DNA from 2 places in the Streptococcus sp. P25B114 genome. Region 1 is predicted to be linked to the other one. Evidence: predicted binding sites of a transcription regulator. Region 1 holds the regulator's gene; the other holds the start of a gene.
What was found. Region 1 encodes Rex, which represses fermentation and respiration genes when NADH is low (regulators of the CRP and FNR family bind a similar motif). Its sites were predicted from a motif close to TTGTGAANTANTTCACAA; they were not measured.

Region 1 (8,055 bases):
GGCTTAGTTTTAATAATTTGAAGGGCAGGACGTACAGTATCTGCTGTTGAGTGGATCGCACCAGAAACCATCCCTTCTGCTAATCCCATTTGCACCAACATTACACCAAAGTAGTTGACATCACGCAAAATTTCATCGGCCTGTTCTTCGTCAACTTTACCTTTACGAAGAGTAACAAATTCATGCTTCATGGCATCGAAGTTTGCGTAATTGTTAGGATCAATAACTGTGATCCCAGGGTTTGAGAAACCAAAGTCTGTCAACAAAGTATGAACATCTTCCGGCACACCAAGGATAATAGGCTCTACCAAACCTTCAAATTTCAAACGAGCTGCTGCACGCACGACGCGCTCATCTGTACCTTCTGGGAAAACAATACGTAGTTTTTTACCTACAATTTTTTGCTTCATTTCACCAAATAAATTCCGAATTTCCATTTAAATTCTCCTTTTAAATATTATTTATTAGTTAACGATGTAATAACAGCCTGAAAATCGTCTGGAAGTGGAGCTTCCAAGTCAATCCTTTGGGCTGAGAAAGGATTGTCAAAAGCCAAATTGTGACAATGCAAGGCCTGACGTTGAATACCACATTCTAAACTGCCACCATACATATCATCCCCAAGCAAAGGAAATCCAATGTGGGAAAAATGGACACGAATCTGGTGTGTTCGACCAGTGTGCAACTGAATGTCTACCAAATGAATATCTCCCCATGATTGCACAACTCTATAAGAAGTGTGGGCATACTTGCCCTCCTTGGTCACAATTCGAGTAATGATGCTATCAGCCGGTCTGCCGATAGGAGCGATAATCTCCCCTTCTGCATCCAGCTTCCCCTCACCCTTGACCAGAGCATAGTAGCGTTTATGGATAAGTTTTGCCTGCAATTGCTTGTCCAATCTAGCATGGGCATAGCCGTGCTTGGCAAAGAGCATGACCCCAGACGTATCTCTATCCAGACGAGTCACTATGTGAACCTGCTTGTTTTCATAGTCCTGCTCGACCAAGTACCCCTTGATAAAGTTGGCAATGGTCGACGAATGAAGACTGCTAGGAATGGAGGCATAGCCAACTGGCTTATTGATAGCTAAAAAATGGTCATCCTCGTAGACAATATCCAGGGGAAAGGAAATAGGTTCCAAACTACCTGTCAAATCCGCTTCAGCTGGTATATCAATTGTAACTCTATCGCCAATATCAAGCAAGTAAGTAGCATTCTGTGGCTGGTCGTTAACCAAAATAGCACCACCAGTGTACTTGATTTTAGCCAGCAATCCCTTGGACACCCCGTGTTTCTTCAGGAAGGTCTTGATTTTGGTGTGCTGGTCGGCTATAAATTCAAACCGCATTACTCCACCTCGCCGATAAAGGCATCTTTGACCCGATTCCAAAAGCTAGTATGGCTGGGCGATGCGACAAAATGGATTTTACTATTGTCAATCTGGTATTCAATGCTCTTAATATTGTCGTAGACATAGGTCTTATTGTCCACTGCAATAGAATAGCGGTCATCATGCTGGGGCTCGATAACAATCTTGTCCTTTTTCGGTACTACGACTGATGACCCCAGCGTCCGGTAGACCCGATTGTTCAGACTGGCCACTTCTGCAATCTGCAGAGCCTCAATAGTCGGATGAAGGACAGCGCCCCCCAGCGACTTATTGTAGGCCGTTGAGCCAGTCGGTGTCGATACCGATATGCCATCCCCACGAAAACGCTCGAAGGGAACATGGTTGATGATAATATCAGCCACCATGGTCTTGGTCAGGCGCTTGATAGTCGCCTCATTGAGGGCGCGCGCCGTGATTACCCGGCCATCATTGAGTTTGACCTTGACATTAAGAATGGGATAGGAAACACGAGCTCCCCTGTCCAACTTCAAATTCTCTACTAGCTTGTCCACTTCAAAATCCCGATAATCCGTGTAAAAACCCAGATGCCCCGTATGAATACCGACAAAGCGGACCCTATCGATGAGTTTCTCATACTTATGAAAGGCCGACAGGAGCATGCCATCTCCACCAATAGAAATGACAATATCTGGATTCTTGGGTGTCAGGATAAAATTCGCCTCTTTGAGCTTGGTCCAAAGTTCCTTGGACACCGCCTCACTCTTGGGATTTCGGCTGGCGAGCAGAGCGATTTTTTTTCTATCTGTATTCTTCATCTGAATCATCACTATTTCCGACACCGTCATTCAACTTGCGGTGGGCAGGGTCAAAAAGAGCCTGAGCCTCCTGAATGTCGTTGCGGATTTTACGCATCTCCTCGTCTAGTTCGTAGGCAATCTTGGCTGTAATTTCCAGCCGTTTCTTGATTTCCTCAGGGAAATTTCCCTTATACTTGTAATTAAGCGAATGTTCAATAGTCGCCCAAAAGTTCATAGAAAGTGTTCGAATCTGGATTTCTGCTAGGACGGTCTTGCTGCCATTGATCGTATCCACCGGATACTCAACGACCACATGATAGGAACGATAGCCCGATGCTTTCATGTACTTGATATAGTCCCGCTCATGGACAATCTGCATGTCCTTGCGCTTGCGCAAAATAGCCAAGACCTCCTCAATGTCATCCACAAACTGGACCATGATCCTCAGACCGGCAATGTCCTGCATGTCCTGGGCCAGATTTTCCAGCTTGATATGCCGCAGAACCATCTTTTCCTGAATAGACTCGATAGGCTTGACCCGCCCCGTCACAAATTCAATGGGAGAATGGCGGTTAAACTTGCGGTACTGCTTTCGAATACCACGCAGCTTAATTTTCAACTCCCCGACAGTCTGAATATAGGGGTCTAAAAATTCTTCCCAATTAAACTCCATACGGCTCCTTTCTTGTCAAATCCTATAAATTGTATTAGAATAACACAAAGATTATTATACCATATGAAAGGGGTTTACAGTATGAAAAACCATCTGGAAATTGAGTACAAAACATTATTAACCAAATCTGAATATCTTCGACTGCTACCCGATTTCGCAGATATCCAGCCTGTCATGCAGACCAATCACTACATAGACACGCCGGATTTAGATATGAAAAGTAACCGATTTTCCCTCCGTATTCGGACCTTTGAGGACATGGCAGAGCTGACCCTAAAAATTCCCCAGGAGATTGGCAATCAGGAATACAATCAAGCTCTAGACATCGATACTGCACGACAATTGCTGACCAATTTTCAACTGCCAAAAGGACAGATTACTGACATCATTTCAGCCACCGATGTCCCTCTTGATAACCTAGCCGTCTGGGGTAGCTTGACCACCAAACGCTATGAAAAAGAGACCTCTATCGGTCTCATGGCCCTGGATGAAAATGACTATGCCGGCTTTCTTGATTATGAACTAGAGGTTGAAGTAGCCGATGCCGAAGAAGGCAAAATCCTCTTTGACGACTACCTAAAAAAACAATCCATCCAATTCAAATACGCCAGCAGCAAGGTCGCCCGCACCGCAGCCCAGATAAAATCAGCCCAATAAGGCTGATTTTTGACTTTACTACTGAAAATTGTCCGTTTTTTTGGTAAAATAAATCTATCTATGTTTCATTGCTTTTATGAAAAAGTAGGGTTATAAAAAGGAGTTAGTCAAAATGGTACAACCACTTGGTGAACATAACATTAAATTATTCTCGCTCAACAGTAACCGTGATATCGCTGAAAAAATTGCAGAATCAGCCGGTATTCCTCTTGGAAAAATGTCTTCACGTCAATTTTCTGACGGTGAAATCCAGATTAACATTGAGGAATCAGTCCGTGGTGTTGATGTCTATATCATCCAATCAACTAGCTACCCAGTCAACAATCACTTGTGGGAACTCTTGATTATGATTGACGCTTGTAAGCGTGCCTCTGCCAACACCATTACCGCTGTCATGCCGTATTTTGGCTACGCTCGTCAAGACCGCACAGCCTCTCCACGCGAACCAATCACTGCTAAACTAGTAGCAAATATGTTGGTAAAAGCCGGTGTCGACCGCGTTCTGACCCTGGACCTCCACGCATCACAGATTCAAGGTTTCTTTGATATTCCAGTGGATAATCTCCTGACAGAGCCACTCTTTGCGTCCTACTACATGGAAAAAGGCCTCTGCAACGACGATGTGGTCATCGTTAGTCCCAAAAATTCAGGAATCAAGCGCGCTCGTAACATCGCAGAATTTTTGAATGCACCGATTGCTATCATTGACTACGCCCAAGACGATTCGGAACGTGCCGAAGGCTATATCATCGGTGATGTTGCTGGGAAGAAAGCCATCCTGGTCGACGATATTCTAAATACAGGCCGCACTTTCTCTCAAGCATCTAAAATTGTTCAAGACGGTGGCGCAACTGAAATTTACGCCGTTGCCAGTCATGGACTTTTCGCTGGGACTGCTGCGGAACTCTTGGACAACTCTCCTATCAAGGAAATTTTGGTCACAGACTCTGTAGCCAGCAAGGAACAACATCCTAATAATATTGCTTTCATTACGGCTAGCGACTTGATTGCTGACGCTATCCACCGCATTCAAGAACACCAGCCATTGAGCCCACTTTTCAAATTTAACAGCCCACTTAAATAAAACTAGGAGTTACACTTGATTTATTTAGATAATGCAGCTACGACTGCCCTGTCACCGGCTGCCCTAGAACGGATGACGGAAGTCGCTGCAGACATCTATGGCAATCCGTCTAGCATCCACGGTGCTGGTCGCAAGGCTAATCAGGTTCTCAGACAGGCACGACAGGATATAGCTGATATCTTGTCGGTCCGTCCTGATAACTTAATCTTCACATCTGGAGGCTCTGAGGCCAATAATTTAGCCATTCAAGGCTATGCTCTGGCCCATCAAGACAAGGGCAAACACCTTATCACTACTGCCATTGAACACCATGCAGTCCTCCATACCATGCAGTATCTGGAGGAACGCTTTGGCTTTGAAGTGACCTATATCCAGCCAATCGACCAAATCATCACAGCCCAGCAGATCAAAGATGCACTTAGACCAGACACCATTCTGGTCAGCACCATGTTTGCCAATAATGAAACTGGCCAACTGCTCCCTATACAAGAAATTGGACAGTTACTAGCAGACCACCAGGCAGTTTTCCATGTTGATGCAGTACAGGTCATGGGAAAATTGCCTGTCCAGCCTGAAGAACTGGGGATTGATTTCCTATCTGCTGCTGCCCATAAATTTCATGGCCCAAAAGGTATTGGTTTCCTCTATTCAAGATTGCCTAAATTTGATGCACTCATACATGGCGGTAAGCAAGAAAATCAACATCGTGCAGGAACAGAAAACCTCCCTGCCATTGCAGCGATGGCCACAGCCCTCAAAGAGCAAACTGCTAAAAGGGACCAAGATTTTCAATACATCACTTCCCTAAAAGAACACCTCATCCACCACCTGGCCGACACCGACTACTACATCAATCAAACTGGCGACTACCTTCCTCATATCATCAATCTTGGCTTTCCTGGTCAACTCAATGAGCAGGTACTCATGCGCCTAGATCTAGCCGGAATCGCAGTTTCAAGTGGTTCTGCCTGCACAGCAGGTGTTGTACAAAACAGTCATGTCCTTGAGGCTATGTATGGAAAAGATTCTCCACGACTGAAAGAATCCATCCGCATCAGTTTCTCAGAAAGCAATACGACTGCTGATATTGATGCACTCATCACTGAATTACACAAGATAATAGGAGGATAAAATGGCATTTGAAAAAACTGTACGCTTAAAAGATTGTAAGTTTACCTATCATATCAGCTCGGGTATCAAAAAATACACCCTGCGTGACAATACCTTTGAGCAAACCAAGGCTGGTCACTATCAGCTGGAACGCCTACTAGAAGAAGTTCCCAATTCTGGGCAAGGTTTCCTCTTGAAAATTATCATCAACCAAGATTTGACTGGTTTCAAAATCAACATCACAGACAAGTCTGGTCTTCGTTTGATTAACATTTTTAAACCAGGCAGCAATCCAGTTATTCAGGAAAAATTCTACTTCCTCATGGATAGCCTGGTCGACCGAGATATATTTACAAAAGAGGCCTAAGATGATTGAAATCTACTACACTGATGCCTACAAACTAGAACGAGTTCAACAATTTGATAATCTGGATGAGGCTAAATTGGCCTTTGCAGGCTGTGTCACCCTACCAGATTATTACCCTGTTACCCGCATTCTCAAGGACGGACAAGCTCTTGACTTCCAAGGCACCGTCGGAGATCTCTATCGCTATTTTCAAACCCTATAGAAAGACCAAGTTGTTTGGTCTTTTTTTCAAATCAATCTGTTGATTTTTTCACAAACATAGACTAAAATATAAGAAAGAAGTGAACTAACAAACAAGCTGATAGTGATGTTATCGATTTTGCAATCCCTTGCAAAGTTTTGATACGATTTACAAAAGATTGTGAAATCTATTTGACCAGTAACCGGTGTCCTACAGCTAGAAGGAGAAAAGAGTGAAGAACATTAAAAACACTGACATCCCCCGGGCCACGGCCAAGCGACTTTCCTTATATTACCGCATTTTCAAGCGATTCCACGCTAGCAATATTGAAAAGGCTAGCTCAAAAGATATTGCAGAAGCTATCGGAATTGACTCTGCAACTGTCCGCCGTGATTTTTCTTATTTCGGTGAACTAGGTCGCCGTGGTTTTGGCTATGACGTCCAAAAATTGATGGAATTTTTTGCTGAAATTTTAAATGACAATTCCATCACCAACGTTATGCTCATAGGGGTTGGTAACATGGGACGTGCCCTACTCCACTATAAGTTCCACGAGCGAAACAAAATGAAGATTGTTATGGCTTTTGAAGCAGATGATAATCCAGCTGTGGGCACAGTTGATGAATCTATTCCAATCTATGCCATTTCTGAATTGAAGGAACGGATTGCCGAAGCTGATTCACAAACTGCCATCTTGACCGTCCCAAGTGTTAAAGCCCAGGAAGTAGCTGATGTGCTAGTTGAGTCCGGTGTCAAAGGAATCCTCAGCTTCTCACCAGTTAACCTCTCTGTACCAAAAGATGTGGTTGTCCAATATGTGGATTTGACCAGCGAACTGCAAACACTCCTGTATTTTATGAGAAAAGGCGAATAAGAGAGCAAAACAGGGTTAGTTTCGACTAGCCCTGTTTTTTGATACTAAAATAATTCACTCTCTTCCCTGAAAGAATAATAGTCCTTCTGCCCGACAATCAGATGATCCAAGAGAACCAGACCCAAAGTCTCACAAGAATTCTTCAAATTTTCAGTAAAGAGCAAATCGTTTTTACTCGGCTGTACAGAGCCTGACGGATGATTGTGAACGATGATAATCGAGGTCGCCATACACTTGACTGCATAGTGCAAAATCTCCCTGGGCTCTGCAATACTGCGATTGACACTGCCGATAAAGACTGTTTTTTGGTGGATGACCTGATTCTGAGTGTTGAGATAGATGGCGACCAGATGCTCCTGCTTCTGCTGTCCAATCTCCTGAATCATTTTACGCCCCAGTTTTTCACTACCCAAAATACGATCGTTGAGCAAAATCTCAGACTGATTGATGCGCTTACCAAGCTCAATCATGGCCTTTATCTCAATCGCCTTGACCCGACCAATCCCAGTCAAGCTCTGCAATTCCTCAATAGACAAATCCCTTAGAGCCGCCAGATTTTCCAGCTGATTGTGTAGATTGTTGGACAAGATAGAAACCGGCTCCTTTTTTGTACCCGTACGGATGAAAATAGCCAGGAGTTCCTGGTTACTCAGGCGTTCCGGCCCCAATTCTAACAAGCGTTCACGGGGCATCAGTGCTTCTTCCTTAAAATCAATTTGATACATAAAATCCTCCTCACCTATCTGTTCGTAAAAAAATTGAAAAAAGGATAGAAATTCTACCCTTTTGACAAATCAATTTATAGTTGAACCTGATTATATGTTTGTTCAAAGTATTTGAGTGTTTCACCATCAGCCTGGTCATAAGGAATCACTTCTTCTAAGTCGCCCTTAACAATGGTCCGCATGGTGGCAGCCAAGTCTTCACAGGTAACCAGCGTAATCTCATTTTGCCCTTC
Region 2 (8,055 bases), on a different contig from region 1:
CCCTTGGATGTCATACTGGCCATCTGTCGCCAAACGATCCATAAGTTCAGCTGTTTTTGCTGCATCATTTCCAAAGAGATGGAAAATCAGGCGCTCCAAGTTAGACGATACCAGGATGTCCATGGACGGGCTAGTCGTCACGCGGAAGGTGCGTTTCTTGTCGTAAACGCCGGTCGTGAAGAAATCGGTCAGGACATTGTTGTCGTTGGATGCACAAATCAGTTTATTAATCGGAAGGCCAATTTGCTGGGCATAGTAGGCAGCCAGGATGTTTCCGAAGTTACCAGTCGGTACAGTAAAGTTGACCTTGTCGCCAGCCGTAATCTCGCCAGTCTTGACCAGCTGAGCGTAGGCGTAGACATAGTAGACAATCTGAGGCACCAGACGGCCGATGTTCATAGAGTTGGCTGATGAAAATTGTAGTTTCTTAGCGGTCAATTTTTCACGCAAATCCACATCGTTGAACATGTATTTGACCGCTGTTTGGGCATCATCAAAATTACCGTCAATAGCTACAACATGAGTATTATCACCAGTCTGGGTCGTCATCTGTAGTTCTTGCACCTTGGAAACACCGTCACGTGGATAAAAGACCACGATACGGGTGCCAGGCACATCCGCAAAACCTGCCATGGCCGCCTTCCCAGTATCGCCAGAAGTCGCGGTCAGGATGACAATTTCATTTTCCAGACCATGCTTTTTGGCGGCTGTCGTCATCAGATAAGGCAGGATAGACAGAGCCATATCCTTAAAGGCAATGGTCGAACCACGGAAGAGCTCCAGGTTGTATTGGCCCTTTAGTTTTACCACTGGGGCAATATCTGGCGTATCAAACTTGCTGTCGTAGGCATTGGTGATACAGTAATCCAGCTCATCTGCCGTGAAATCATCTAGGAAGGCAGACAAAATCAGCTTCGCCACTTCTTGGTAGGAAGCGTCCTTGAGCTGGTCAAAATTCAAGTCAACTGCTGGTGCAGAAAGCGGTGTAAAGAGACCACCGTCTGTCGCCAAGCCCTGCAAGATAGCCTGGCTGGCAGAAACACGGTTGTTAGCATCTCGGGTGGATTGGTAAACTAAAGTCATGGGCGAATATCCTCTAAAAATCTATTTCCCCTATTCTACCATAAATTGACAGAAAATTGGAAAGATTTGAGAAAAAACCGAACAGCGGTTCGGTTTTCAGGCTTTATTTGTCCTTCAACAAGGCCAAGCCTCCGAAGAAAGACCAGTTGAGGAGGGACAGATAGGCTAGCCCTCTCAAAAGTCGAAGGCTGCTGAGCGTGTCAAAATCGATACCATCTTTAACAGCCAGCAGCCAGTCCCCAGCAAATAAAAGATAAAGTGCCCCAAGACAAGCTACGGCAATTAAAATAAAACCAAGTTGCTTCTTCATATCCTTCCCCCTCCTATCCTGCCTTATAAAATGGCTTCCGCAATCAAGCGGTCAAAGCGTCTGATATCAATTCCTTTTTTCAGATTTATCTTGATATGACCTGCCCTAGTCCAGAGTTCAACTTCCGCATTGAAATCTAGGAATTTTCCTGCATTTTCCGTTGACCACATATTGATAGAACTGTAAGGGAGCGAGTACATCTCTACTTTTTTACCCGTTAGCCCCTGTGCATCACGGACAATCAAGCGACGATTGGTAAAAATAGCACTGTCTCGTATGGTTGCATAGGCAGCCTTGGGCTCCTCACCCGGCAATAAAATCTCAAAAACATCAGCTGGCACTGGACATTCACGGACAAAAGTCCAGGCTAAAGGGGTTAATTCTGCCATAGGAGGCCTCCTTGTTTTTATTTTAGTATATCATAATATAAATATTTCCTCAATAACCAAAAACACCAGCCTACCTTGTGTAAACTGGTGTTTGAGAAAGTTTTGGAGGCTGGTCCATTTGTTTATACAACGGTTGTTGAGGAACGATTTTCTAAACGAACCTAGATAGATTACCGAAACCGTTCTAGCCCTAAGTCTTTCTAGGCAGATAGACGAAGACTAAGCCTATTCAGTTTTGAAATCAGTTTTTCCTAAGAGAATCTAGGCGGCGAAGGTGACGGTTGAATTCAAGTTCACCTAGTCAACAACGAAGATATCCCAAATCATCAAGTCATGATTTTCTAAACGAGTCTAGGCAAAGCGACGCAGGCATAACTGAAGTTAAGCAGGGAGCTTTAACGACGAATCGTGACGAAAATCATTACTTGAGACGTCCTGGACGTTCTTTGTAACCATAGTAAGCATCTTCAATGATTTCCTGCATATGGTCAACCATCGCCAGACGTGGGTTGGCAGGTGTACATTGGTCTTCATAAGCAAGAAGGGCCAATTCACGAGAGTATTCTTTGAGTTCTTTCTCGTCAACACCTTGGTCTTTCAAGTTCATCTTGATACCCAAGCGTTCGCCGAGTTCATAGACTGCTTTCGCGTAAGATGCTACACCTTCTTCTGGTGTTGAAGCTGGAAGTCCGAGCATTTTCGCGATGTCTTGGTACTTCTCATCTGCACGGTAGTAGTTGTACTTAGGCCATGTAGCGGTCTTAGCTGGACGAGTACCGTTGTAACGGATAACGTATGGAAGCAAGATAGCGTTGGTACGACCGTGAACAGTGTGGAAGCGTCCACCAAGTTTGTGGGCCATTGAGTGAGAAATACCTAGGAAGGCGTTGGCGAAGGCCATACCTGCCATTGTTGATGCGTTATGCATTTTCTCACGAGATTCCCAATCTGCTTCTTTTACAGATTTTTCAAGGTTTTCAAAGACCAACTTGATAGCTTGAAGAGCCAAACCGTCTGTGTAATCATTGGCAACGGTTGACACGTATGCTTCTGTTGCGTGGGTCAAAACGTCCATACCTGTATCTGCTGCTACAAAGTCAGGCACACTCATAACAAATGCTGGGTCAACAATGGCAATGGTTGGTGTCAATGAGTAGTCAGCAAGTGGGTATTTACGGTTGTTTTTCTTATCAGAAATAACGGCAAATGGCGTAACTTCTGAACCGGTACCAGATGTAGTTGGGATACCTACGTACTTAGCTTTTTCACCCAATTCTGGGAATTTGAATGCACGTTTGCGGATGTCCATGAATTTTTGAACAAGGTCACGGAAGTCCACTTGTGGTTGCTCGTAGAAGAGCCACATGATTTTCGCAGCATCCATTACAGAACCACCACCGATTGCGATGATTGTATCTGGTTTGAAGGCTTTCATTGCTTCTGCACCGCGTTCAACTGTTGTGATATCTGGATCTGGTTCAATATCTGAGAAGACGGTGTACATGACTTTGTTTGAGCGAAGTTGCAACTGCTCAATCACACGTTGAACAAATCCAAGTTTCACAACGACTTCATCGGCTACAATCATGACTTTCTCAACATTTGCCATTACTTGCAAGTATTGAATAGAATCACGTTCAAAGTAAATTTTTGATGGAACTTTAAACCACTGCATGTTATTTCTCCGTCTTCCTACTTTCTTGATGTTGAGCAAGTTAAGGGCACTTACGTTGTCACTCACAGAGTTGCGTCCATAAGAACCACATCCCAAGGTAAGAGATGGAAGGAAGGAATTGTAAACATCACCAATACCACCGAAGGTTGATGGAGAGTTCCAGATAACACGGATAGCTTTTACACGCGTACCGAACTCTTTTGCCAAATCTGCATCCGCTGTGTGGATAGCTGCTGAGTGTCCAAGACCATGGAATTCAACCATTTGACGTGCTGCTTCCAGACCTTCTTCACGACCTTCTACTTTCAAGACAGCGATAACTGGTGACAATTTTTCACGTGTCAATGGCTCTTTTTCACCGATTTCAGCCACTTCAGCCGCCAAGATGTTGGTCCCTTCTGGTACTTTGAAGCCAGCTTGCTCTGCAATCCATGCAGCTGGACGACCTACGATGTCCGCATTCAATTTTCCTTCTGCACAGTTTTTGCTGTTAGCCTTCACGCCAAAGCAGAATTCTTCCAGAAGGGCTTTTTCTTTTTTATTGACAAAGTAAGTGTGGTATGATTTGAATTCTGCCACGAATTCATCATAGATGTCTTTATCCACGATAACCGCTTGTTCAGAAGCACACACCATACCGTTGTCAAATGACTTAGACATGACGATATCATGAGCAGCTTGACGGATGTTTGCTGATTTTTCAACATAGGCAGGAACGTTACCCGCACCTACTCCAAGTGCTGGTTTGCCGCAAGAGTAAGCTGCACGCACCATTGCGTTACCACCTGTCGCAAGAATTGTTGCGATACCGTCGTGCTTCATCAACTCTGAAGTTGCTTCCATCGATGGTTTTGTAATCCATTGGATACAGTTTTCAGGTGCACCTGCTGCTACAGCTGCTTCATAGACAACACGGGCCGCGTGTGCTGATGATTCTTGTGCAGATGGGTGGAAGGCAAAGACGATTGGGTTACGTGTTTTAAGAGCAATCAATGATTTGAAGATGGCTGTTGAAGTTGGGTTGGTTGTTGGAGTAACCCCACAGATAACCCCCACTGGCTCAGCAATCAAGGTCAAACCAGTTACTTCGTCGTCTTCAATCACGCCAACAGTTTTGACACCACGCATGTTGTTCACAACGTGTTCGCAGGCGAAGAGGTTTTTAGTCGCCTTGTCTTCAAAGACACCGCGACCAGTTTCTTCATGGGCATGCATAGCCAAGACGCCGTGTTGATCCAAGGCAGCTACTGACGCTTTCGCAACGATGTAGTCAACCTGCTCTTGATTGAGAAGACGAAATTCTTCCAGAGCCACAAGCCCTTTTTGTACAAGCTCATCAACGTGTGCACGAGCTTCTGCCAATTTTTCTTCTGGTGATACTACTTTTTTATCAGCCATGATATTCCTCCAAAAATTCCGTTAATCATTTTGTTAACTTTTTCACAATGTTATTGTACACTAAGTTTTTTGTTTTGTAAAGTCTTTTTGTTAAATTTTTCACAAGTTTTTTAAAAAATTTTTGAAATAGTAAAGAAGGACAAATTATTTCTGGCTGGACATTTAATTGAGCAACAAAAAGAGCCAGGCAACTAAGCCAAGCTCTTCATCTAAAATCTTTCTTAATCGTGCTAAAAGCCGTCTTGTTCTTCTTTATTTTTTAACAGTGTGACTTTCCAAGCCTTCTTCTTCCAAGAAGATGCGGAATGGCACCAATTCTTCTGCTTCGTAGCGTTCTTTGAAGGCTGCGATTTCTTCTTCAGAAGCGAGAGCTGGGTCCAACTTCATGGACTCTACAGGTATTGGACGTTCTTTGGTAATTTTGGCATCAATGACGACCGTTTTACCGTTTTTATTGTCCTCAACCGCCTTGCGCATGACTTCGTCCATTTCTTCAATCCGACGAACAGTGTAACCAACGGCACCTTGGGCTTCACCAATTTTGGCATAATCAACATCAATAAAGTCTGTACCGAAGAGGTGTTTGTTGGTGTCCTCGTATTTATTCTTAATATATCCGTACTCTGTATTAGCAAAGACAATATTGATGACAGGCAGATTGTACTGAACGTTGGTCACGACGTCTGGATAAGACATGTTGAAGGCACCGTCAAAGAATTCGGCATTTTCCCAGAGGATGTTTACAAAGACCAAAAGGTGACGGTGACTGACGACAAGCAGAGTCTTACCGTTGGCAATAAAGACAGCAAAAATAAATTGACCATCACCGCCACAAACGGTACAATCAATCTTGGAAGGAAAATAATTCCCTAATGAATAAAGGAGGTAAAGTCTTTTAGTTTACTTTTAGTACTAGGCAGCGAGGTGTATGCATAACTGGGGTTAGGCAAACCGAGCTAACGAAGTAATAAAAGAAAAACTAAATGACGTTAATAAGATGAAAACACAAGCACTAACCCTACTAGACGAACGTGGCGTACCACTCGAGCGCATTGCCGAATTGGTCATGCACCTGCAAAACAAATACATTCCTGACCTGGAATTTGCGGAGTGTTTAGAAAATGTTCAGGCCGTCCTAGAAAAACGCGAGGTACAAAATGCTATCGTGACGGGGATTGAAATAGACAAATTGGCTGAACAGGGCTTGGTATCCCAACCCCTTCAATCCGTCCTCATGAATGACGAAGGACTCTACGGAATTGATGAAATCCTCGGTCTCTCCATCGTCAATCTCTACGGGACTATCGGTTTTACCAACTATGGCTTTCTGGACAAGTCCAAGCCCGGCATCATCTCTGAGCTCAATAGCAAAGACGGCCAGCATTGTCATACATTTCTTGATGATATCGTTTGTGCAATTGCAGCCGCTGCTGCTAGTCGAATCGCACATAACGACCCCGATAAAAGTGCAATTACCAACCAAAATTAACTGAAAAACCAACTGTTCACATAGAGCAGTTGGTTTTATTATTATTCATTTTTTTGATTATAAATCAAGAGACCGAATCCCATGAAGCCTATTAAGAAGAGGCTCAGCATCCAAACTTGATGACTACTATTTCCAACCATAGAAATGGTTTGACGAAGACCTGAAACAGAATAGGTCATTGGAAGATAAGGCTGAATGACTTGGAAGAAGCGTGGGCTAAGTTCGATTGGATAGGTACCGGCGCTTGAACCCAGTTGCAATAACAAGATAATTAAACTTGCAAAGGAACCGAACCGGTTATTCCAGCCCACCAAGGCTGTAACGAGTGCCATAAAGGTCCATGAGGTCAAAAGGATTAATCCCAAGGTTGCCATTGGATGAGCCGGATCAATCCCAATTAACAGAAGAACTCCATATAAAATCAGTGCCGCTAGGCTGGCAATTGCACCATTCAATAAGAGTTTCCCTTTAGCCCAATCCCAACGATTTTTGTAGGAACGATTATCAATGTGTTTGACAAAAATTACATTCGCTGATAAGGCTGCAACCATTAGGGCAACAGACACCATGTAAGGAGCCATGCCGACTCCGTTGGTCTTCACATCATCTTGGTCACTGTGTTCCAAGGTGACTGGTTGAGAAACTGCTTGTGCATTTTTGTCTTCTACAGAGACGACTGATAGTTGTTGACTGGCTGAGCTGAGTGAATTCGTTAGGGTTTCACTACCTGTACGAAGACTGGAAATACCGCTTGTCAAGGTTTGACCGCCACTAGCTAATTGATCTGCACCAGCAATCAATTGCTGACTACCAGAAGCCAGTTGTCCTGAACCGCTGACAAGTTGACTGGAGTTGGATGCCAAGGTTGCCAATCCTGATGTTAACTGGCTACCTCCTGATTGGATGCTACTATTATTCGCAACCAACTGAGCTCCGCCCTCTGCTAATTGGGCAACACCTGCGGTATAGGCTGTCACCCCTGACATAAGCTGACTAGCTCCACTTGACAGTTGCGTTTGAAGTTGACTTACTCCACCTGTTAGCGCCTGAGTTCCTGGTAGAACTTGTTGGTTCAAGGCGGTGTTGACCTGACTCAAGCCACTTGATAGGTTTTCAATGGCTGTTGTAGCCCCTGGCAATGCTTGATTGGCAGCCGTGTTGATCTGACCGACAGCTGATTGAAGCTGGCTCATTTGTGTTGCCATGCCAGAAAGACTTTGCAAGCTTGATAGGGCTTGACTGAGTTGCGACAATTGACCCAGAATCGTTTGGGCTAATGTCACTGTTGTCGAAGGTGAATTTTGAAGGGCACCAACCAATTCAGCTTGCTGATCAGCTGTCAAGTTTTGATAGGTAGCCGTTGCTTGCAAGGCTTCAATGCTGGCTGTTTTATCCGCTTGCGCTGCTGTCAACAATCCTTGAGTTTGGCTCCCCATCTCTGTCAAGAGATTGGATAAACTGCTTGTATCTACTGTAAGTCCTCCGATACTTGATAGGCTATCATTTAATTGATTGATGGCCGCCTGCAACTGTGGAAGCCCTGTCAAGAGTGCTTGTATCTGACTAGACTGTTCAGCAGACAAACTAGTTGAACTAGCGAGTTGCTCCAAGCCTGTCTGCAATTGATTGGCCCCTGTTACCAGTTGTTCAACCTGACTGGCTCCTGATTGCAATTGTCCCACCCCAGCGATGAGCTGAGAGGAATTGGCAT

Region 2: a site for Rex is predicted at 4,943-4,960, ahead of adhE (bifunctional acetaldehyde-CoA/alcohol dehydrogenase). Genes of this name have one in related genera too.

The regions. Positions count from the first base shown of each region.
Region 1 covers NZ_JBRKNW010000016.1:32,715-40,769, reverse strand. The annotation lists gene pta (phosphate acetyltransferase) at 1-437, opposite strand, end outside; gene ACVC7T_RS08475 (RluA family pseudouridine synthase) at 458-1,351, opposite strand; gene ACVC7T_RS08470 (NAD kinase) at 1,351-2,169, opposite strand; gene ACVC7T_RS08465 (GTP pyrophosphokinase) at 2,153-2,824, opposite strand; gene ACVC7T_RS08460 (CYTH domain-containing protein) at 2,906-3,481, shown strand; gene ACVC7T_RS08455 (ribose-phosphate diphosphokinase) at 3,594-4,565, shown strand; gene ACVC7T_RS08450 (cysteine desulfurase family protein) at 4,581-5,696, shown strand; gene ACVC7T_RS08445 (DUF1831 domain-containing protein) at 5,698-6,042, shown strand; gene ACVC7T_RS08440 (DUF4649 family protein) at 6,044-6,244, shown strand; gene ACVC7T_RS08435 (redox-sensing transcriptional repressor Rex) at 6,456-7,097, shown strand; gene radC (RadC family protein) at 7,142-7,822, opposite strand; gene ACVC7T_RS08425 (class A sortase) at 7,897-8,055, opposite strand, start outside.
Region 2 covers NZ_JBRKNW010000017.1:21,008-29,062, reverse strand. The annotation lists gene thrC (threonine synthase) at 1-1,083, opposite strand, end outside; gene ACVC7T_RS08645 (hypothetical protein) at 1,187-1,393, opposite strand; gene ACVC7T_RS08640 (PH domain-containing protein) at 1,417-1,782, opposite strand; gene adhE (bifunctional acetaldehyde-CoA/alcohol dehydrogenase) at 2,204-4,855, opposite strand; partial or broken gene ACVC7T_RS08630 (thiamine pyrophosphate-dependent enzyme) at 5,108-5,566, opposite strand; gene ACVC7T_RS08625 (phosphatidylglycerophosphatase A family protein) at 5,853-6,344, shown strand; gene ACVC7T_RS08620 (YhgE/Pip family protein) at 6,386-8,055, opposite strand, start outside.